Regions from separate parts of the Citrobacter sp. C1 genome, predicted to be linked through region 1. Evidence: predicted binding sites of a transcription regulator. Region 1 holds the regulator's gene; each other region holds the start of a gene.

Region 1 (7,127 bases):
ACACCTTCTACTGGAACTGCCTGGCACCCAACGCGGGCGGTGAACCGACCGGTGAACTGGCTGAAGCCATTGTTGCATCTTTTGGTAGCTTCGCTGACTTCAAAGCGCAATTCACCGATGCGGCGATCAAAAACTTCGGCGCTGGCTGGACCTGGCTGGTAAAAGGTACTGATGGCAAACTGGCTATCGTTTCCACGTCAAATGCCGGAACACCGCTGACCACCGATGCAACGCCGCTGATGACCGTTGATGTGTGGGAACACGCCTACTACATCGACTATCGCAACGCGCGTCCTGGCTACCTGGAACATTTCTGGGCGCTGGTGAACTGGGAGTTTGTTGCGAAAAACTTCGCAGCATAAAAATGATAACGCAGAAGGGACTCCCTTCTGCGTTTTAGCGTTAGTTCGTGACGCTGCAGGCCTCGTCAGGCTGTTTTCTCGCGGAGACAAAGACCAGTAGCAACGCCATCCCAGCCACAATTGCCCCCATCACCGGGACAAAACTGTAACCTAAACCACCCGATATCACTGCGCCACCCGCCGCCGCACCTAGCGCATTCCCCAGATTAAACGCACCAATGTTGACCGAGGATGATAAGCCCGGCGCGTCGCTGGCAACGCGCATCACACGCATCTGTAACGGCGGAACTACCGCAAAGGTTGCCGCACCCCAGACTACCATGCTGATGGCTGCACCCAATTCACTACGCGCCAGTAACGGGATTGCCAGCATAATCACCATCAATAGCAGTAAGAAGCCTTTCAGCGTGCCGTTGACTGAGCGGTCCGCCAGTTTACCGCCCAGATAGTTACCGATTGAGAACCCGACGCCAATCAGCACCAGCATTCCGGTTACAAAGGCAGGCGTGGCATGGGTGATGCTATGCAGCACCGGTGAAATATAGGTATAGAGCGTGAACATCGCACCGGCTCCCAGCACAGTAGTCAGCAACGCTGACACCACCTGCGGGCGCATGAGCACCGCCAGCTCTTTGCGCACGTTCGGGCGCTCCCCTGCTCCGCCTTTCGGCAACGAGAAGAACAGGCTGACCATCGAGATAACCCCCAGACCCGCCGTTGCCATAAAGGACATGCGCCAGCCGATGGTTTCACCCAGCCAGGTCGCTGCAGGAACGCCGCCAATATTGGCGATGGTGAGTCCCATAAACATGGTGGCGACAGCGCTGGCCTGTTTGTGCTTTGGAACCACGCTTGCCGCTACAACCGAGCCGAGACCAAAAAAGGCCCCATGGTTAAGACTGGTCAGAATACGCGACAGCATCAGAGTAGTGTAATCGGGAGATAACGCCGACAGCACGTTGCCGAGCGTAAAAATCGCCATCAGAAAAATCAGCGCATTGCGGCGCCCGCGATGAGAAAGCAATAAGGTCATTAACGGTGCACCGACCATCACCCCTACCGCATAGGCGCTAATTAGCATCCCTGCCGCCGGAATCGAGACATCGACGCCTTTAGCGATGACGGGTAATAACCCCATCGGAGAAAACTCCGTCGTGCCGATACCAAACGCCCCTATCGCCAGCGCCAGTAGTGGATAATTTATTTTCATACAGCGACTCCGTAACGTCGAGCCGTAGCACGACACAGAATAAGAGTCAAAAGCATGACATTGATCGCAAAAATAATAAAGTTAACAAAAATGCAAAAGACTTTTGCTTATTTGCAAACAATAGCAGTGGGAGGACGGGTTGGCGGGATGAGGGAGATAGCTCTCCCTCGGCGATACATCAATGCAGCGCGGCGGTTAAACCACTGGCAACAATCAAACCCAGAACAATAATGGTGGTGACTAACGAAAATTTCAGATCGGTGCTCATCAAGTTTTCTCCTTTTTATTCCCACACAAAAAGTGATATTGCGCATTTTTGCACACTTGAAGGTAAAAATCTCTCACGATTTATATTGATAAATGCTTTTAACTCTTCCCCTTTTCGTAAAGATCAGACAAAATTCCACGCTTACTTGATTAGCGTACCGGCCATTGACCCCTTCCTGACGTTCCGTGTCGTTTTCCTGGCGTACCGCAACCCTGATGTTGCGCGAAGGGTGTGTGAAGGCAAACGTTTACCTGGAGTATTCTCAGGAACTTAGGATATGGTCTGGAGTGAGATGTAATGGCAACAATTAAAGATGTAGCGAAGCGAGCAAACGTTTCCACTACAACCGTATCACACGTAATTAACAAAACACGCTTTGTCGCGGAAGAAACGCGCAATGCCGTCTGGGCAGCAATTAAAGAACTACATTATTCCCCAAGCGCGGTGGCACGCAGTCTGAAGGTGAATCACACTAAATCGATTGGCTTGTTGGCGACCAGCAGCGAAGCCGCCTACTTTGCGGAAATCATCGAAGCCGTTGAGAAGAACTGCTTCCAGAAAGGCTATACGCTGATTCTGGGCAACGCGTGGAACAGCCTCGAGAAGCAGCAGGCCTACCTCTCCATGATGGCGCAGAAGCGCGTAGATGGTCTGCTGGTGATGTGTTCTGAATACCCGGAACCTCTGCTTTCCATACTCGAAGAATATCGCCATATTCCGATGGTGGTGATGGATTGGGGCGAAGCCAAAGCCGATTTTACCGATACGGTCATCGATAACGCCTTTGAAGGCGGTTATATGGCAGGCCGTTATCTGGTTGAACGCGGTCATCGCGAGATTGGTGTGATCCCAGGGTCTATGGAGCGTAACACCGGCGCCGGACGCCTGGCGGGCTTTATGAAGGCGATGGAAGAAGCGCTGATTAAAGTGCCTGACAACTGGATTGTCCAGGGCGATTTTGAGCCTGAATCCGGGTATCGCGCCATGCAGCAGATCCTCTCCCAGTCGCACCGCCCGACCGCCGTCTTCTGCGGTGGTGATATCATGGCGATGGGCGCACTTTGCGCCGCTGATGAGATGGGCCTGCGCGTCCCGCAAGATGTGTCGCTGATTGGTTACGACAACGTGCGTAACGCCCGCTTCTTCACCCCGGCATTAACCACCATTCATCAGCCAAAAGATTCGCTCGGTGAAACGGCCTTTAACATGCTGTTAGACCGTATCGTGAATAAACGCGAAGAGTCACAGTCTATTGAGGTGCACCCGCGCCTGGTAGAACGTCGCTCCGTGGCCGATGGTCCGTTCCGCGATTATCGTCGATAATCTGTTGTGCGGGAGCCTTACTCTGGCTCCCGCAGCCACTCTTTATTCAACGTTTCACTGTCCCCTAAATAGTCCAGCAGCCATCTCAGTGCGGGTGACGTATCGTTTTGCTGCCAGGTCAGGCAACACGCGGCATCAGGAAAGGGATTTTCAAGCTGTAGTGCAACCCATTTTCCGCTGTCGATCCACGGTTTGGAAAAATGCGTCGGCACCATCCCAACACAGAGCCCAGCCGATAAGCAGGTGGCAGATGACTCCCAGTCAGGCACTACCACCCGTTTTTGGTTATCCAGTAGCCAGGTAATACGTTTTGGCAACGTACGGGAGGTATCTTCTCGTACCAGCGACGGCCAGTTGCGCAACGTATCGTCACTGAGCGGTCCCGGCATCGACGCCAGCGGATGATGACTTGCCACCACGCAGTTCCAGCTCAACATTCCCATATCGCGAAACGTATAGCGCCCCCCTACCGGAATAGCCTGCGTCGCGCCAATCGCCAGCTCCACGCGCCCGTCCGATAACGCATCCCAGACGCCGTTAAACACCTCCTGAAAAACGATTAACTCCACATCATCAAAATGACGGTAGAAATCCACAATCATCTGCCGGGTCCGCTCCGGCCTGACAATATTATCGACGGCAATCGCCAGTTGCCCACGCCAGCCGTTGGCAATTTGCTGACATTGTTGGCGAGTGATCTGCATTTTTTTGATAACAGAACGCCCTTCTTTTAAAAACCACGCCCCGGCGGGGGTTAATTCCACATCCCGATGGCGACGTTCGAAAAGAGGCACAGCCAACCACTCCTCCAGTTGACGCACGGTATAGCTCACCGCCGAAGGCACGCGGTGCAACTCCTGGGCGGCAGAACTAAAGCTGCCGTTGCGTGCGACTGCATCCACCACTTCAAGGGAATATTCTGACCACATACTCTGCCTGCAAAAAATTTGAAATCAATAAGCAAATATTAGCGTTTCACAGCAAGAATTTCACTCACTACACTCAGCGGCACTGTTCTATTGCTTATAAAGAGAAATAATGATGCAACCTGGAAAAGGGTTTTTAGTCTGGCTGGCAGGTCTTAGCGTGCTCGGTTTTCTGGCAACGGATATGTATTTGCCAGCATTTGCGGCTATTCAGTCCGATTTGCAAACCCCAGCATCAGCCGTCAGCGCCAGCCTTAGCCTGTTCTTAGCGGGTTTTGCCATCGCGCAACTTCTGTGGGGGCCACTCTCCGACCATTATGGCCGCAAGCCTATTTTGCTACTGGGCCTCTCCATCTTCGCGCTGAGCAGTCTTGGCATGCTTTGGGTCGAAAACGCCACCGGCTTGCTGGTGCTGCGCTTTATCCAGGCTGTGGGTGTCTGTGCGGCGTCGGTTATCTGGCAGGCGTTGGTTGCTGATTATTATCCCTCGCAAAAAGTGAACCGTATCTTTGCCACCATTATGCCGCTGGTCGGGTTATCTCCCGCGCTCGCGCCATTATTAGGCAGTTGGATCCTGATGCATTTTTCCTGGCAGGCTATTTTTGCCACCCTGTTTGCCATCACCCTGATCCTGATGCTGCCGGCCCTGCGCCTGAAGCCCACGGCTAAAGCGCGTGACGATAGCCAGGATAAGCTCACCTTTGCCACCCTGCTGCGCTCCAGAACCTACCGCGGCAACGTGCTGATTTATGCGGCCTGTTCCGCGAGCTTTTTCGCGTGGCTGACCGGCTCGCCGTTTATCCTGAGCGAGATGGGCTATAGCCCGGCCGTCATTGGCCTGAGCTATGTGCCGCAAACCATCGCCTTTTTGATCGGCGGATACGGCTGTCGTGCCGCCCTGCAAAAATGGGAAGGTCGTCAATTACTGCCGTGGCTGCTCATTCTGTATGCGGTGAGCGTTATCGCTACCTGGGCGGTCGGCTTTATTCACCACGTTGCGCTGGCCGAAATCCTGATCCCATTCTGCGTGATGGCAATAGCGAACGGTGCTATCTATCCGATTGTCGTTGCTCAGGCTTTGCGTCCCTTCCCACAGGCAACAGGACGTGCCGCAGCGCTGCAGAATACGCTTCAACTGGGCTTATGCTTCCTGGCAAGTCTGGTTGTGTCGTGGTTGATCAGCACGCCGCTATTCACCACCACCGGCGTCATGCTGTCTACGGTGTTGCTGGCCGCGCTGGGGTACAAAATGCAGTCGCAGAAAGAATGTCGCTCTCACGCTGATGAGGTTTCTACTGCTGCGCCCGGCGAATCACATTCATAGCGCTTGAATAATTAATTAGCGGGCTAATATTTTTTGATTGAACCCACAAAAATTCAGGCCTATACTGATTTCCAGTTGTTACAAAAACGATAATTTTTATGTGTTAACGGGAATACGCATGTTCCCGCTTAACCACGGATGGCCTTTTCGGTAAGGGGTTCTCCCTTCCTCTGTTCTACGTCGGAAAACAGATTCGCGGATTCATTCCGTGAGATTTCTCACAAAGCCCAAAAAGCGTCTACGCTGTTTTAAGGTTCTGATCACCGACCTGTGATGGAGAAGCTATGAGTTCATCGTGTATAGAAGACGTCAGCGTACCAGATGATGACTGGTATCGAATCACCAGTGAATTATTAAGCCGTGCGGGCATTACCATTAATGGCACTGCACCGGCAGATATTCGCGTTAACAACCCCGATTTTTACAAGCGCGTTTTACAGGAAGGTTCGCTGGGTTTAGGTGAAAGTTATATGGATGGCTGGTGGGAATGCGATCGGCTGGACATGTTTTTTACTCAGGTTTTACGTGCCGGCCTTGAAGGCCAACTCCCCCGCCACTTTAAAGACACACTGCGAATCGCCGCCGCGCGCCTGTTCAATTTACAGAATAAAAAACGCGCGTGGGTTGTCGGAAAAGAACACTACGATTTAGGCAACGATCTCTTCACCCGCATGCTTGATCCCTACATGCAATATTCCTGTGCCTACTGGAAGGACGCCACGACCCTGGAGTCAGCCCAACAGGCGAAGCTCAATATGATCGCCGAAAAATTACAGCTCAAACCGGGGATGCGCGTGCTGGACATCGGCTGTGGCTGGGGAGGCTTGTCCCAGTTTATGGCCGCCCATTACGGCGTCAGCGTCGTGGGGGTGACCATTTCTGCCGAACAGCAGAAACTGGCACAAACACGGTGTGAAGGGCTGGATGTCACTATTTTGCTTGAGGATTACCGCGACCTGCACGATCGTTTCGACCGCATTGTCTCCGTTGGCATGTTTGAGCATGTGGGTCCAAAAAACTATAACACCTATTTTGATGTTGTCGATCGCAATTTAAAACCAGAGGGTCTGTTTTTGCTCCACAGCATTGGATCCAGAAAAACCGACAATAACGTCGATCCGTGGATCAATAAGTATATTTTCCCGAATGGTTGCTTGCCGTCCGTGCGCCAGATTGCGAAAGCCAGCGAGCCGCATTTTGTGATGGAAGACTGGCACAACTTTGGCGCCGATTACGATACTACACTGATGGCCTGGCATACGCGCTTTATGGCAACCTGGCCTGAAATCACCGATCACTACACCGAGCGCTTTAAACGTATGTTCAGCTACTACCTCAACGCCTGTGCCGGCGCATTTCGCGCCCGTGATATTCAGCTCTGGCAGGTGGTGTTCTCACGTGGCGTAGAACACGGTCTGCGCGTTCCACGCTAGTCATTCTCGCCCCCGCCTTCAACGGGGGCCTGGAAACGCGCCGGCTTAGACTTCGCCGGTGACGTGATTTACTGCACTTTCTTTTGCCGCCAGCACGCGCTCAACGGTATCCACGACCGCCTGCGTTTGTGGGTCGATTTCGATGTTGACCCGAGCCCCCAGTTTTTTCTTACCAAGCGTCGTACGCTCCAGCGTTTCCGGGATCAAATGCACGCAAAAACGCGTCGGTGTTACTTCGCCAACCGTCAGGCTGATACCATCAATGCCGATAAATCCTTTGT
Region 2 (7,127 bases), 1.8 Mb from region 1:
CATTCTTGTGGTATGAAATATCGGCTCAGGGGACTGGCCCGCTTGCAAACATCTCAGAGAAATTTTGTCTTCACGGTCACTCTACCACAGTAAACCGAAAAGTGTTATTCAAAGTTTTGGCCCGTTTTTTCGGTTATGCGACCCTGATCAAGCAACGCCTGTTCAATGGTTTGTTGTAGCATCCGAATACGTTGTTCCATGCTCGCCGCGTAGTCACGCGTCTTCGCTTTTTCCTGAGTTAATTCATAGCTGATGTTCAACGCGGCGATGAAAACTAGCTGCTCAGTATTTGTGACTCTAGTGCGAACTTTCAGATCTTGCAATCGCTGATTCAGATCGTCCGCAGCCTGATTCAACGCATCTTGTTGTTCAGGCGGGCAATTCACTCGCAGTGAACGGCCAAAAATTTGGATATCGACGGGTTGTGCAGACATGCCACCTTCCTGCTGATTGACTGCGCTGCCTTCGTCTCCAGACCTTGGGTCCGCGAAGGGGCGACACTATAGCTACCCTGGTATGAACATACAAGCCCTTTTCTGGTCCACCAGGGCCCAAAGTGGTAGCATAACATGAATATCCTCCCTTTGATGACGAATGCTTATGTCCATACAGAACGAAATGCCTGGTTACACCGATGTTAGCCAGTTTTTGAACCAACAAGGGGCTGGATTAACCCCGGCCGAAATGCACGGTTTGATCAGCGGGATGATTTGCGGCGGCAACAACGACAGCTCATGGCAGCCGCTGTTGCACGACCTGACCAACGAAGGTTTGGCCTTTGGCCATGAGCTGGCTCAGGCACTGATCAAAATGCACGCGGCGACCAGCGACGCCCTGGAAGACGACGGCTTCCTTTTTCAGCTTTATCTGCCTGAAGGCGACGGCGTTAGCGTGTTCGATCGTGCCGACGCGCTGGCGGGCTGGGTCAATCACTTTTTGCTGGGCCTCGGGGTTACGCAGCCCAAGCTCGACAAAGTGACCGGCGAAACCGGCGAAGCGATTGACGACCTGCGCAATATCGCCCAGTTGGGATATGACGAAGACGAAGATCAGGAAGAGCTGGAAATGTCGCTTGAAGAGATCATCGAGTACGTGCGTGTTGCTGCGCTGTTGTGCCATGACACGTTTACGCGTCAGCAACCGACCGCGCCGGAAGTACGTAAACCGACACTGCACTAAGTAACGAGAACGCCAGGGAGAGTGTTATGACTCAGCAAGAATACTTACGCCGTCGCCAGGCATTACTGGCGCACATGCAGCCAGGCAGCGCTGCGCTGATTTTCGCGGCCCCAGAAGCGACGCGCAGTGCGGACAGTGAATATCCGTACCGCCAGAGCAGCGACTTTTGGTACTTCACCGGTTTTAACGAACCTGAAGCCGTGCTGGTGCTGATTAAAAGTAATGACACTCATAACCATAGCGTTTTGTTCAACCGGGTACGTGACCTGACGGCGGAGATCTGGTTTGGTCGCCGTCTGGGACAAGATGCTGCCCCCGAGAAACTGGGTGTTGATCGGGCGTTAGCGTTCAGCGAAATCAACCAACAACTGCATCAGTTGCTTAACGGTCTGGACACGGTGTACCACGCCCAGGGCGAATATGCCTGGGCGGATGAGATTGTGTTTACGGCGATGGATAAGCTGCGCAAAGGCGCCAGACAAAATATGAAAGCCCCTGCGGCGATTATCGACTGGCGTCCGATGGTGCACGAGATGCGCCTGTTCAAATCGCCGGAAGAAATAGCAATCATGCGTCGTGCCGGTGAAATCAGCGCGCTGGCGCATACCCGCGCGATGGAAAAATGTCGTCCGGGAATGTTCGAGTATCAGCTGGAAGGGGAGATCCATCATGAGTTTACCCGTCATGGTGCGCGTTATCCTTCCTATAACACCATTGTCGGCAGCGGTGTAAACGGCTGCATCCTGCATTACACCGAAAACGAAAGTGAAATGCGCGATGGCGATTTGGTGCTGATTGACGCCGGATGCGAATACAAAGGTTACGCTGGCGACATTACCCGCACCTTCCCGGTCAACGGGAAGTTCACTCCCGCCCAGCGCGAGATCTATGACATCGTGCTGGAGTCACTGGAAACCAGCCTGCGTTTGTATCGTCCGGGGACGTCCATCCAGGAGGTGACGGGAGAGGTGGTGCGCATCATGATTACCGGTCTGGTAAAACTGGGTATTCTGCACGGCGATGTCGATCAACTGATTGCCGACAACGCGCAGCGTCCTTTCTTTATGCATGGCCTGAGCCATTGGCTGGGGCTGGATGTCCACGACGTTGGCGTTTATGGCCAGGATCGCTCGCGTATCCTCGAACCGGGGATGGTGCTTACCGTCGAGCCAGGACTGTATATCGCGCCGGACGCCGACGTACCACCGGCTTATCGCGGAATTGGCATTCGTATTGAAGATGACATCCTGATTACCGAAGACGGTAATGAAAACCTCACCGCCAGCGTAGTGAAAAAGGCGGATGATATTGAAGCACTGATGGCTGCGGCGCGACTGAAATGAGCGTGATTATTGTCGGTGGTGGTATGGTTGGAGCGACTCTGGCGCTGGCTATTTCAGAGCTGAGTCATGGGACGCTGCCGGTCCATCTTATTGAAGCGAGCGAGCCGGATACTGACCGCCATCCGGGATTTGACGCTCGGGCGATTGCGTTGGCCGCAGGCACCTGCCAGCAGTTGGCGCGAATTGGCGTCTGGCAGGCCATTGCCGATTGCGCAACCCCGATCAAAACGGTGCACGTCAGCGACCGTGGACATGCCGGGTGTGTGACGCTTGATGCACAGGAATACCGTATTCCTGCGCTGGGTCAGGTGGTGGAACTGCATGACGTCGGGCTGCGTCTGTTTGCGCTGTTGCGCAAAGCGCGCGGCGTCACGCTACATTGCCCTGACCGGGTGGCCAGCGTGTCGCGCACCCAGCAGCACGTTGAGGTCACGCTGGAGAATAGCGAGGTGATTACCGGTCGTGTACTGGTAGCCGCTGACGGCACACGCTCTGCGCTGGCGACCGCCTGCGGCGTTGACTGGCAGCAGCAGCCTTACGAACAACTGGCGGTGATTGCCAACGTTACCACCTCCGTCCCGCATAACGGACGAGCGTTTGAACGTTTCACGCAGCATGGCCCGCTGGCCATGTTACCGATGTCAGAAGGGCGCTGCTCGCTGGTGTGGTGTCATCCGCTGGAAAAGCGAGATGAGATCATGGCCTGGTCTGACGAACAGTTTTGTCGCGAACTGCAAACGACGTTTGGCTGGCGGCTTGGGCGCATTACGCAAGCCGGTCAACGTAGCGCCTATCCGCTGTCTTTAACCACCGCGGTGAAGGCGATTAGCCATCGCACCGTGCTGGTGGGCAATGCGGCGCAGACCCTGCATCCTATTGCCGGCCAAGGTTTTAATCTCGGCCTGCGCGATGTCATGAGCCTTGCCGAAACGTTGACGCAGGCACAGTTTGCAGCCGAAGACGTGGGTGATTATGCGGTGCTGTCGCGCTATCAGCAGCGTCGTGAGACCGATCGCGAAACAACGATTGGCGTGACCAACAGCCTGGTGTATCTGTTTGCCAATCGCTGGGCACCGCTGGTTGTTGGACGTAACGTGGGTCTTATGGCGATGGAATTATTGACGCCAGCCCGCGATGCGTTGGCGGAGCGGACCCTGGGCTGGGTCGCGCGATAAATATAGCCAGTAGGCCTGATAAGCGTAGCGCCATCAGGAAAATGCAATGGCAATCATGCCGGATGGCGGCTTCGCCTGATCCGGCCTACGGTATTTGATAGTCCCGTTTTCAGGAGCAAACAGTGCAAAGTGTTGATGTAGCAATTGTTGGTGGCGGCATGGTGGGACTGGCGGTTGCCTGCGGCTTGCAGGGCAGCGGGTTACGCGTTGCCGTATTAGAACAACATGTTCCGCAGCCTCTGGCGGCGGATGCACCTCCTCAGCTTCGCGTGTCGGCCATTAACGCCGCCAGCGAAAAACTACTGACCCGTCTTGGCGTATGGTCAGACATTGTCGCCCGTCGGGCTTGCTGTTACCACGGGATGGAAGTTTGGGACAAAGACAGCTTTGGGCGCATCGAATTTGATGACCAAAGCATGGGCTATAGCCATTTAGGACATATCGTTGAAAATTCGGTGGTCCACTACGCGCTGTGGCAAAAGGCGCAGCAGTCGGCGGATATTACGCTAATGGCTCCGGCAGAACTTCAGCAAGTGGCCTGGGGGGAGAACGAAGCTTTTCTGACCCTGAAGGATGGTTCGATGCTGACTGCGCGCCTGGTCATTGGCGCGGACGGCGCAAACTCCTGGTTGCGTAACAAAGCGGATATCCCGCTGACCTTCTGGGATTATCGCCATCATGCGCTGGTGGCAACCATTCGTACCGAGGACGCGCACGGTGCAGTTGCCCGCCAGGCGTTCCATGGCGAAGGCATTCTGGCGTTCTTACCGCTCAGCGATCCGCATTTGTGCTCTATCGTCTGGTCACTCTCGCCGCAGGAAGCAGAGCGCATGCAACTGGCAAGTGTTGACGCGTTTAATCAGGCGCTGAATATCGCCTTTGATAATCGGCTGGGACTATGTCGCGTTGAGAGTGAACGTCAGGTGTTTCCGCTAACGGGGCGCTATGCCCGCCAGTTTGCCGCGCACCGCCTGGCGCTGGTCGGTGATGCGGCACATACCATCCATCCGCTGGCAGGACAGGGGGTTAACCTCGGTTTTATGGATGCTGCGGAGCTGATTGATGAGCTAAAACGTCTGCAACGCCAGGGGAAAGACATCGGTCAGTACCTCTATCTGCGTCGCTACGAGCGTAGCCGTAAGCACAGTGCAGCGGTGATGCTGGCCGGTATGCAGGGGTTCCGTGAACTGTTTGCTGGCGCGAACCCAGCGAAGAAACTGCTGCGTGATATTGGTCTGAAACTGGCCGATACCCTGCCAGGCGTAAAACCACAACTCATCCGTCAGGCGATGGGATTAAACGATCTTCCTGAGTGGTTGCGCTAACGTCCGTCAGGACAATTTTAAGAGTTTGAGACCCGTCACACTTTCCTCTCCCGGCCTGCGCGCCGGGATGCTTCTCTCATTTGAAATAATCTAATTTCACGCTTCTTTTCGCATTAGTTTTTTTAATATTACTATTTTCTCATAACGCCATTTTTGACATTTTTTCCACATTTAATATGGATTGATGACGATTTGTTTCGTTTTATCTATCTGTTGTTCTGATTTTATGGCGGTTAATTGGTTTTTTATTCTGTCGTTGATCTGGGCATTTTTAGCCATAAGCTAATGTGATGGTTAATTTTGCCTTATGGTTTAGCGTCTGTTTCAGTGGTAAGTTCAAGACAAAGAGAACGTTTGCGTCGCAGCCCCCGGAGCGGCTGCGGTGCTGGGTTTCGTGGTGAACATTTCACCGCGAAAGAGTTGATAGCCCCGCTTATTCAACGAGGAAAAGATGGCTCAACAGACTCCTTTGTACGAACAACACACGCTATGCGGCGCGCGCATGGTTGATTTCCATGGCTGGATGATGCCTCTGCATTACGGTTCTCAGCTCGACGAGCACCACGCTGTTCGCACCGATGCCGGTATGTTTGATGTGTCGCACATGACCATCGTCGACCTGCGCGGCAGTCGCACCCGGGAGTTCTTGCGTTATCTGCTGGCAAACGACGTCGCGAAGCTAACGAAAACCGGTAAAGCCCTTTACTCCGGTATGCTCAATGCGTCGGGCGGTGTGATTGATGACCTGATCGTCTACTACTTCACTGAAGATTTCTTCCGCCTCGTTGTTAACTCCGCCACCCGCGAAAAAGACCTCTCCTGGATAACCCAACACGCTGAACCTTACGCTATCGACATCACCGTTCGTGATGACTTGTCGATGATTGCGGTGCAGGGACCGAATGCTCAGGCTAAAGCCGCCACGCTGTTTACTGAAGAACAGCGCCATGCGGTAGAAGGCATGAAGCCGTTCTTTGGCGTGCAGGCGGGTGATTTGTTTATCGCCACCACTGGCTATACCGGCGAAGCAGGCTATGAAATTGCCCTGCCGAATGAAAAAGCCGCGGATTTCTGGCGTGCGCTGGTCGACGCAGGCGTACAGCCATGTGGTCTGGGCGCGCGCGATACGCTGCGTCTGGAAGCCGGTATGAACCTGTACAGCCAGGAAATGGACGAGGGTATTTCTCCGTTGGCCGCCAACATGGGCTGGACCATCGCGTGGGAACCGGCTGACCGCGACTTCATTGGTCGCGAAGCACTGGAAATGCAGCGTGAAAAAGGTCACCAGCAGCTGGTTGGCCTGGTAATGACCGAGAAAGGCGTACTGCGTAATGAACTGCCGGTGCGTTTCACCGATGCGGCGGGCAATGCGCATGAAGGCATTATCACCAGTGGTACGTTCTCTCCGACGCTGGGCTACAGCATTGCACTGGCGCGCGTACCTGCGGGTATAGGCGAGACGGCAATCGTGCAGATCCGTAACCGTGAAATGCCGGTAAAAGTGACTAAACCTGTTTTTGTGCGTAACGGCAAAGCCGTCGCGTGATTCATCCTTTTTGGAGATTGATTGATGAGCAACGTACCAGCAGAACTGAAATACAGTAAAGAACACGAATGGCTGCGCAAAGAAGCAGACGGCTCTTACACCGTAGGGATCACCGAACATGCTCAGGAACTGCTGGGTGACATGGTGTTCGTTGACCTGCCAGAAGTGGGTGCCACTGTTAGCGCGGGCGACGACTGCGCGGTTGCGGAATCCGTAAAAGCGGCTTCCGATATCTATGCGCCAGTGGGCGGTGAGATTGTGGCGGTGAATGACGCGCTCAGCGACTCCCCGGAACTGGTGAACAGCGAGCCGTATACCGGCGGCTGGATCTTCAAGATCAAAGCCAGCGACGAAAGCGAAATCGAATCACTGCTGGATGCCACTGCGTACGAGGCATTACTGGAAGACGAATAAGATTGTGCCGGATGGCACTGCGTTTATCCGGCCTACGGTTTTATGTAGGCCAGGTAAGCGTCAGCGCCACCGGGCAATTGAGTTAGAGACAATCACGATTCACTGCACGTTTCAGGAACCATCGCCCATGACACAGACGTTAAGC
Region 3 (7,127 bases), 2.5 Mb from region 1:
GAAATCTCACCTGCACTCATCGTCTGTGTCACTTGCTGCTTGTCGGCATTCACCGCATGCAGTTGACCGTTCACCGTGGGCTTCAGCGGCGTATCTGCGTGCAGAGTGCCGCTGGCAGTCAGTTGGATGTTACCGTCGCCGGAAATCGGCAGCGCAGGCCATCCCCACTGTTGCAGGATAGTCATTGGCACACCGCGACCGTTCAGGCTGACCTGCGTCTGGCGCTGCGGAAGTTGTGAGATGCTGGCGGTAGCCTCCAGCAACCCTTTCTCGGTATACGCGCTCAGTTCGCTGATATTGATCGTGCTGCTGTTGGCCGTAAGCGTCAGCGAAGGGCGGCGTACGTCGGTACGGTTAAACGTGGCGGCCGCGGCGTTGAGCGTGGTGCTGCCGCTCCAGATCCCCCACTGGTGATTTTGCACCAGTCCGAGGTTGGCGCCGTAACCGTCCAGCGCGGTGAGCTGCCACGGGAAGGCTGGGTCGATATCAATCACCAGATTGCGGCTGGCGCTGAATTTCTTCAACGTCAGGCTGTCGAGCCAGGTGGGCAAGGGCTTCACCCACAGCGGTTTCCAGTTTTCCGGTAGCGTGTATTCCAGCCCGGCAACTGCGGCATCGTCGAGAACAAGCGCTTTGCTATTGCGCAACCAGTTGCCGGAGGTTCTGACCATACCGCCTTCCCAGCGGGTGGTGAACTGGCGCAGCGCAATGCCCTGCGGCGAGAACTCAGCGTTGAGAATAGGATCGAAGAAGTGCAGCGAGCCGTAGATAAATTCGCTGGCGTTCATCGACAACTTACCTTCCTGGGTTTGCCAGTCGTCCTTACTGAAGGTCATGTTACGCAAGCTGAGATCGAGATCCGTTACCGCCCAGTCAGGGCCTTGTAGACGGGCATCTGTCACCTCAAGACGACCAATTTGCAGCGAGGGAATGGTGGTGAGCGGCGCAAAAAAGTCGGTCAGCGATTTATCGCTTTGCAACCGAATGTCGTTTAGCCGCAGACTCTCCACCATCCAACTGCCGTCGGGGTTTCGCTGCGCCACGCCGGTCAATGCGCCGCGCGCCACATCGGCGCCAATATTGCTTAACGTGACGCGATCGTTATCGATACTGCCTTCAATCAGCACGTTAGTCGTAGGAACATCGTTCAGCGTTAACGAGCTGGCGCTGAGCTGGATCTGCGCTTTACTGCCGAGTATTTTTCCGGCTTCAGGGCTCCAGGGGATCACGCCGCCGTTCACGCGCTGCGCACTGAGGTTCCACTCGCTTCCGGGGCTGTTGAGTGCCATATCCTGTAGCTGCAGGCGATCGGCCTGGAACGGCAGCGGTGCAGTTTGTGGAGAAAGATTCAGCGTACCGTTTTGCAACAGGATGGTGTCGACGTGCAGCGGGTCGGTGATTTGGCGACTGCTCAGCCCAATATCAACGTTTTTTGCTACCAGGGTGGCAGGCTGGCCATCCCGACCAAAGGTGACGTTCTCCAGCAGAATGTGGGAGGGCGAAGAAAACCGATGATCGATGGCATCAAACGTCAGGTGGTAGCTGCTGTTCTCTGACACCCAGGCGCTGACATGCTCGGCGCCCCAGCGGGTTTGCAGTAGAAAATAGAGACCGAGGATCGCCACTGCAAGGGCGATCAGCACGTAAAGAAGCAGCTTTCCAATAAATTTCATGGTCTTCCATCCCGCAAAGTACACGTAGTCAAGTTATGCACGATTTACGCGCAATCCTCAAGGCGGGAATGGTGAAAGAGCGTAACAGCGGCGTTGATTCAGAATCAACGCCGCATGTCGCTTACTGTTTCTCTGGCGGGAAAACGAGGTTCAGAACGATAGCGGTAATACCGCCTGCGGCAATCCCTGAGGAGAGCAGGTTTTTCACCCAGTCCGGGGCAAACTGCAGGATCAGCGGCTGCTGGGAGACGCCCAGGCCAACGGCCAGCGACAGTGCAATAATCAGAATAGCGCGGCGATTCAGCGGCTCGCGAGAAACAATGCGCACCCCGGAGGCGGCGATGGTACCGAACATCACCAGCGTAGCGCCGCCGAGAACCGGTTCAGGGATGTGCTGTACAAACCCACTGACCGCCGGGAACAGACCCAGCGCGATCAGCATCAGCGCGACTACAAAGCCAACATAGCGGCTGGCTACGCCAGTCAACTGAATCACCCCGTTGTTCTGCCCGAAGCAGGAGTTCGGAAAGGTATTGAACACGGCGGAAACAAACGAGTTCAGGCCATTTGCCAGAACGCCGCCTTTCAGACGCTTCATGTACAGCGGGCCGGAGACCGGTTGTTCGGAGACATCGGAGGTGGCCGTAATATCGCCGATGGTTTCCAGTGAGGTGATCATAAAGACCAGCATCAGTGGCAGCAGTAAGCTCCAGTCGATGCCCAGGCCATAATATAGCGGCGTTGGTACCATGATGAAGTCCTGGCTCACCGGGGCGGTGTTTTGCGGCAACATGTCCATAAACCAGGCCAGCAGATAGCCTGCGGCCATGGCAATCACCAGCGATGCCACGCGCAGGTACGGGTTGCGCTGGCGGTTAAGAAGAATAATGAGCGCCAGTACAACGCCGGCCAGCATCAGATTCTTCGGTGCCCCGAAGGTGTTGTCGCTCATTGCGGCATAGCCGCCACCGATTGACGTCAGGCCTACCTGAATCAGCGACAGGCCGATAATCATCACCACCACACCTGAGACCAGCGGGGTAATAATACGGCGCGCCAGATGCAGTACGCGCGAGATAACCATTTCCGTGCAGCTCGCCAGCATCAGCGTACCGAACAGTGCCGCCATCATGGTCGGGACATCTGCACCGCCGGTTTTCAGCGCCGTGCCGCCCATAATCAGCGGTGCTACAAAGTTAAAGCTGGTGCCCTGAATAGATAACAGCCCTGAGCCAACCGGCCCCCAGGCTTTAATCTGAATGATGGAGGCTACGCCGGATGCGAACAGCGACATACTGATAATGTGTTGAGTATCCTGAGCCGGTAAACCGAGCGCCTGACAGATAAGCAGGGCTGGCGTGATCACCGCGACGAACATCGCCAGCAGGTGCTGGCAGGCGGCAAACAGGGTCTGGGCTAACGGGGGGCGATCTTCAAGACGGTAAATCAGTTCACTGTTGTGAGCCTGCGCAACCGGTTGCGCATTTGTTGGCTCTACGGCGTTAACGGACATCAGAGGCAATCCCATGGTGGAAAAGCGGTGATTTTATCTGACCAGAACAGAAAAGCAAACGTTTGCTAGCAGGTATTCTTAATATTTAAAACCGATGAACTCACCTTTTTATATAACTTTTTGTCATTTTCTGCTTAAAATCCACCCCGAAAACCTAAAAAGACCTAAAAATCGATCTGGAATACATCGTGCGTGATTGTGCTAAACGCACTAATGGAGCTGTCTATGTTTTACCTCGATACGTTATCTACATTGGTTGCGGCAACGCTGGTGTTGCTGCTGGGACGTAAGCTCGTCCAGTCTGTTCCCTTCCTGAAGAAATACACGATACCTGAGCCCGTTGCGGGTGGTTTACTGGTGGCGATCGCACTGCTGGTACTGAAAAAGAGCATGGGCTGGGAAGTTAATTTCGATATGACGCTGCGTGACCCGTTGATGCTGGCGTTCTTTGCCACTATCGGCCTGAACGCCAACATCGCCAGCCTGCGCGCCGGTGGCCGCGTGGTGGGCATTTTTCTGATTGTGGTGGTGGGGTTGCTGTTGATGCAGAACGCCATTGGGATCGGGATGGCGAGCCTGCTGGGTCTTGACCCGTTGATGGGGCTGATTGCCGGTTCGATTACGCTTTCCGGTGGACACGGTACGGGTGCGGCGTGGAGTAAGCTGTTTATTGAGCGCTACGGTTTTACCAATGCCACCGAAGTGGCGATGGCGTGCGCAACATTTGGCCTGGTGCTGGGTGGACTGATTGGCGGCCCGGTCGCGCGCTATCTGGTGAAGCACTCCACTACGCCTGACGGTATGCCGGACGATCAGGCCGTGCCGACTGCGTTTGAAAAACCGGATGTCGGGCGCATCATCACCTCTCTGGTGCTGATTGAAACCATCGCGCTGATCGCTATCTGTCTGACGGTGGGCAAAATCGTTGCGCAATTGCTGGTGGGTACCGTGCTGGAATTGCCGACCTTCGTCTGCGTGCTGTTTGTTGGGGTGATCCTCAGCAATGGCCTGGCGTTAATGGGCTTTTATCGGGTGTTTGAACGCGCGGTTTCCGTGCTGGGCAACGTGAGTCTGTCGCTGTTCCTGGCGATGGCGTTGATGAGCCTGAAGCTGTGGGAACTGGCTTCGCTGGCGCTGCCGATGCTGGCGATTCTGGTGGTGCAGACGATCTTCATGGCGCTGTACGCCATATTTGTTACCTGGCGCATGATGGGCAAGAACTACGATGCCGCTGTGCTGGCAGCCGGGCACTGTGGTTTTGGTCTCGGCGCAACGCCGACGGCGATTGCCAACATGCAGGCGATTACCGAGCGTTTTGGTCCATCGCATACTGCATTTTTAGTCGTGCCGATGGTAGGGGCGTTCTTTATCGACATCGTTAACGCGCTGGTGATTAAGCTGTATTTGCTGTTGCCAATTTTTGCGCAATAAAGGCCGTGCGGCGGTGTGACAACCGCCGCCGCTATTTATCGATTACGCGTTGGAATAGCGTTCGGTTTCCGGCATCCAGCGTTCAATCAGCGCCACCGCCTGTTGTGGGTAACGTTCGTGAATATGACGGGCAATGCGCTGAACTTCCGGAATAATTGCCTGATCGCGTAGTAAATCCGCTACTTTGAATTCCGCCGTCCCCGTCTGACGTGTCCCCAGTAATTCTCCGGGGCCGCGAATCTCCAAATCCTTTTGCGCAATCACAAATCCGTCGTTACTGTCTCGCAGGACCTGCAGGCGTTTCTGCGCGGTTTTTGACAGCGGTGATTTGTAGAGCAGCACGCAGTGGGAGGCCACCGCGCCACGACCGACGCGGCCGCGTAGCTGATGCAGCTGGGCCAGACCTAAACGTTCCGGGTTTTCGATAATCATCAGGCTGGCGTTGGGGACGTCCACGCCGACTTCAATCACCGTGGTGGCGATCAACAGATGCAGTTCTCCCTGCTTGAAGGCAGCCATCACCGACTGCTTCTCGGCGGGCTTCATGCGTCCGTGCACCAGACCAATATTGAGTTCCGGTAGGGCAATTTTCAGCTCTTCCCACGTGGCTTCTGCCGCCTGGGCTTCTAACAATTCAGACTCTTCAATCAGCGTGCAGACCCAGTAAGCCTGACGTCCTTCATGGGTACAGGCGTTGCGCACGCGATCAATAATATCGCTGCGACGGGTATCCGGGATGGCGACCGTGGTGACCGGCGTACGACCCGGCGGGAGTTCGTCTATCACCGAGGTGTCGAGATCGGCGTAGGCGGTCATTGCCAGAGTACGCGGGATCGGCGTGGCAGTCATGATCAGCTGATGCGGGTGGAAACCCTGCTGCTGACCTTTTTCCCATAGAGCCAGACGTTGATGAACGCCAAAGCGGTGCTGTTCGTCGATAATCACCAGCGCCAGACCATTGAACTGAACCTGCTCCTGAAAAATGGCGTGTGTACCGACAATCATCTGTACCTGCCCGCTGGCAATGGCGTCCTGTTGGGCAAGACGCGCTTTACCTTTCTGCTTACCGGCCAACCAGCCGACTTCAATGCCAAGTGGGGCAAACCAGCTACGGAAGTTATTCGCATGCTGTTCGGCCAGCAGTTCGGTTGGTGCCATCAGCGCTACCTGCTGACCGTGGGCAATGGCCCGTAGGGCAGCGAGCGCGGCGACCAGGGTTTTACCAGATCCGACATCACCCTGTACCAGGCGCATCATCGGGACATCCAGCGCCATGTCGCGTTCGATCTCAGCGGTCACCCGCGCCTGTGCGGCTGTGGGCTTAAAGGGTAACGCGGCCAGCAGCTGGTTTTTCAACGTATCGTTGGCACTCAGTGACTGGGCATGAAAACGCTGCGCCCCGGCGCGCAATGCCAGCATACTGAGGTTATGGGCTAAGAGCTCTTCGAGGATCAGGCGCCGCTGCGCCGGATGTTGTCCGGTTTCTAGATCGCTGAGCTGTAACGATGGCGGTGGACGATGCAGCGTGCGCAGCGCTTCCGGTAGGCTCATCATGCCCTGTAACAGTTCGGGCGGCAGCAGTTCGGCAATGGCGCAGGTATCGAGCAAATCCAGCGCCTGATCGGTAAGTTTGCGCAGCGTAGCCTGCTTAACCCCTTCCGTGGTTGGGTAAACTGGCGTGAGCGTTTCCTGCAGTTCCGGGGTGCTGAGATCGCCCTGTACGCGGTATTCCGGGTGGATCATCTCTGCCCCGTATTTCCCGCGCTTGGCTTCACCGTAGGCCAGCACTCGCCGACCTGTCGCCAGGCTATTTTTCATTGCCGCGCTGAAGTTGAAAAAACGCATCGTCAGGATGCCGGAACCGTCGCTTATCTGGCAGGTCATCATTCGCCGACCACCGAAGGTGACAGTGCAGTTCAGCACTTCTCCTTCTACGGTGGCGTAGACGCCCGGCAAAAGCTCGCCAATTGGGTACAGATGCGTGCGGTCTTCATAACGCAGAGGAAGGTGTAACAGGAGATCCTGTACGGTGTGCAGGCCGATTTTAGCCAGTTTACTGCTTTGCGCTGCGCCAACGCCCGTCAGGGAATTAAGTGGAATGGCATCCAGTAAACGGCCTTTCATTGGATTTATCTCGCTGACTGCATAGTGGCCCACCACGCGGCATCGGCTTCAATTTCGCCCTGCGTATTGACGTGGGGGTAAGGGAGACCTTTGCGCTTTGCGACGTTGGCCAGCACCGGATAACCCCCTTCGAAAAGCAGGCGCTGCTGTTCGTCTTCCGGCAGCATGCTGTTATCTCTCTGGTACATGCCGGCGTTTTGCCGCTGGCGCTGTGCTTCATACAGAATGAGTGCGGAGGCAACCGAGACATTCAATGACTGCACCATGCCGGTCATAGGAATGATGATATCCCGATCCGCAAGGTCTAACGCTTCCTGGGTGATGCCGGTTTTTTCCTGACCCATCAGGATGCAGGTGGGGCGCGTGTAATCAATTTCGCGGAAATC

Evidence for each region. The regulator PurR, encoded in region 1, represses purine synthesis genes. The targets are predictions, from matches to a motif close to CANGCAAACGTTTGCNTG.
Region 2: a site for PurR is predicted at 5,366-5,383, ahead of gcvT (glycine cleavage system aminomethyltransferase GcvT). Genes of this name have one in related genera too.
Region 3: a site for PurR is predicted at 3,238-3,255, ahead of gltS (sodium/glutamate symporter). Genes of this name have one in related genera too.

Annotation. Positions count from the first base shown of each region.
Region 1 covers NZ_CP115035.1:2,617,160-2,624,286, forward strand. The annotation lists gene sodB (superoxide dismutase [Fe]) at 1-362, shown strand, start outside; gene IB214_RS12625 (MFS transporter) at 403-1,572, opposite strand; gene cydH (cytochrome bd-I accessory subunit CydH) at 1,751-1,840, opposite strand; gene purR (HTH-type transcriptional repressor PurR) at 2,138-3,163, shown strand; gene punR (DNA-binding transcriptional activator PunR) at 3,181-4,092, opposite strand; gene punC (purine nucleoside transporter PunC) at 4,205-5,413, shown strand; gene cfa (cyclopropane fatty acyl phospholipid synthase) at 5,698-6,846, shown strand; gene IB214_RS12655 (riboflavin synthase subunit alpha) at 6,892-7,127, opposite strand, start outside.
Region 2 covers NZ_CP115035.1:811,005-818,131, forward strand. The annotation lists RNA gene ssrS (6S RNA) at 1-63, opposite strand, end outside; gene zapA (cell division protein ZapA) at 105-434, opposite strand; gene IB214_RS03925 (YecA family protein) at 601-1,179, shown strand; gene pepP (Xaa-Pro aminopeptidase) at 1,206-2,522, shown strand; gene ubiH (2-octaprenyl-6-methoxyphenyl hydroxylase) at 2,519-3,697, shown strand; gene ubiI (FAD-dependent 2-octaprenylphenol hydroxylase) at 3,820-5,022, shown strand; gene gcvT (glycine cleavage system aminomethyltransferase GcvT) at 5,474-6,568, shown strand; gene gcvH (glycine cleavage system protein GcvH) at 6,593-6,982, shown strand; gene gcvP (aminomethyl-transferring glycine dehydrogenase) at 7,110-7,127, shown strand, end outside.
Region 3 covers NZ_CP115035.1:70,395-77,521, forward strand. The annotation lists gene IB214_RS00360 (AsmA family protein) at 1-1,673, opposite strand, end outside; gene xanP (xanthine/proton symporter XanP) at 1,795-3,186, opposite strand; gene gltS (sodium/glutamate symporter) at 3,412-4,617, shown strand; gene recG (ATP-dependent DNA helicase RecG) at 4,660-6,741, opposite strand; gene trmH (tRNA (guanosine(18)-2'-O)-methyltransferase TrmH) at 6,747-7,127, opposite strand, start outside.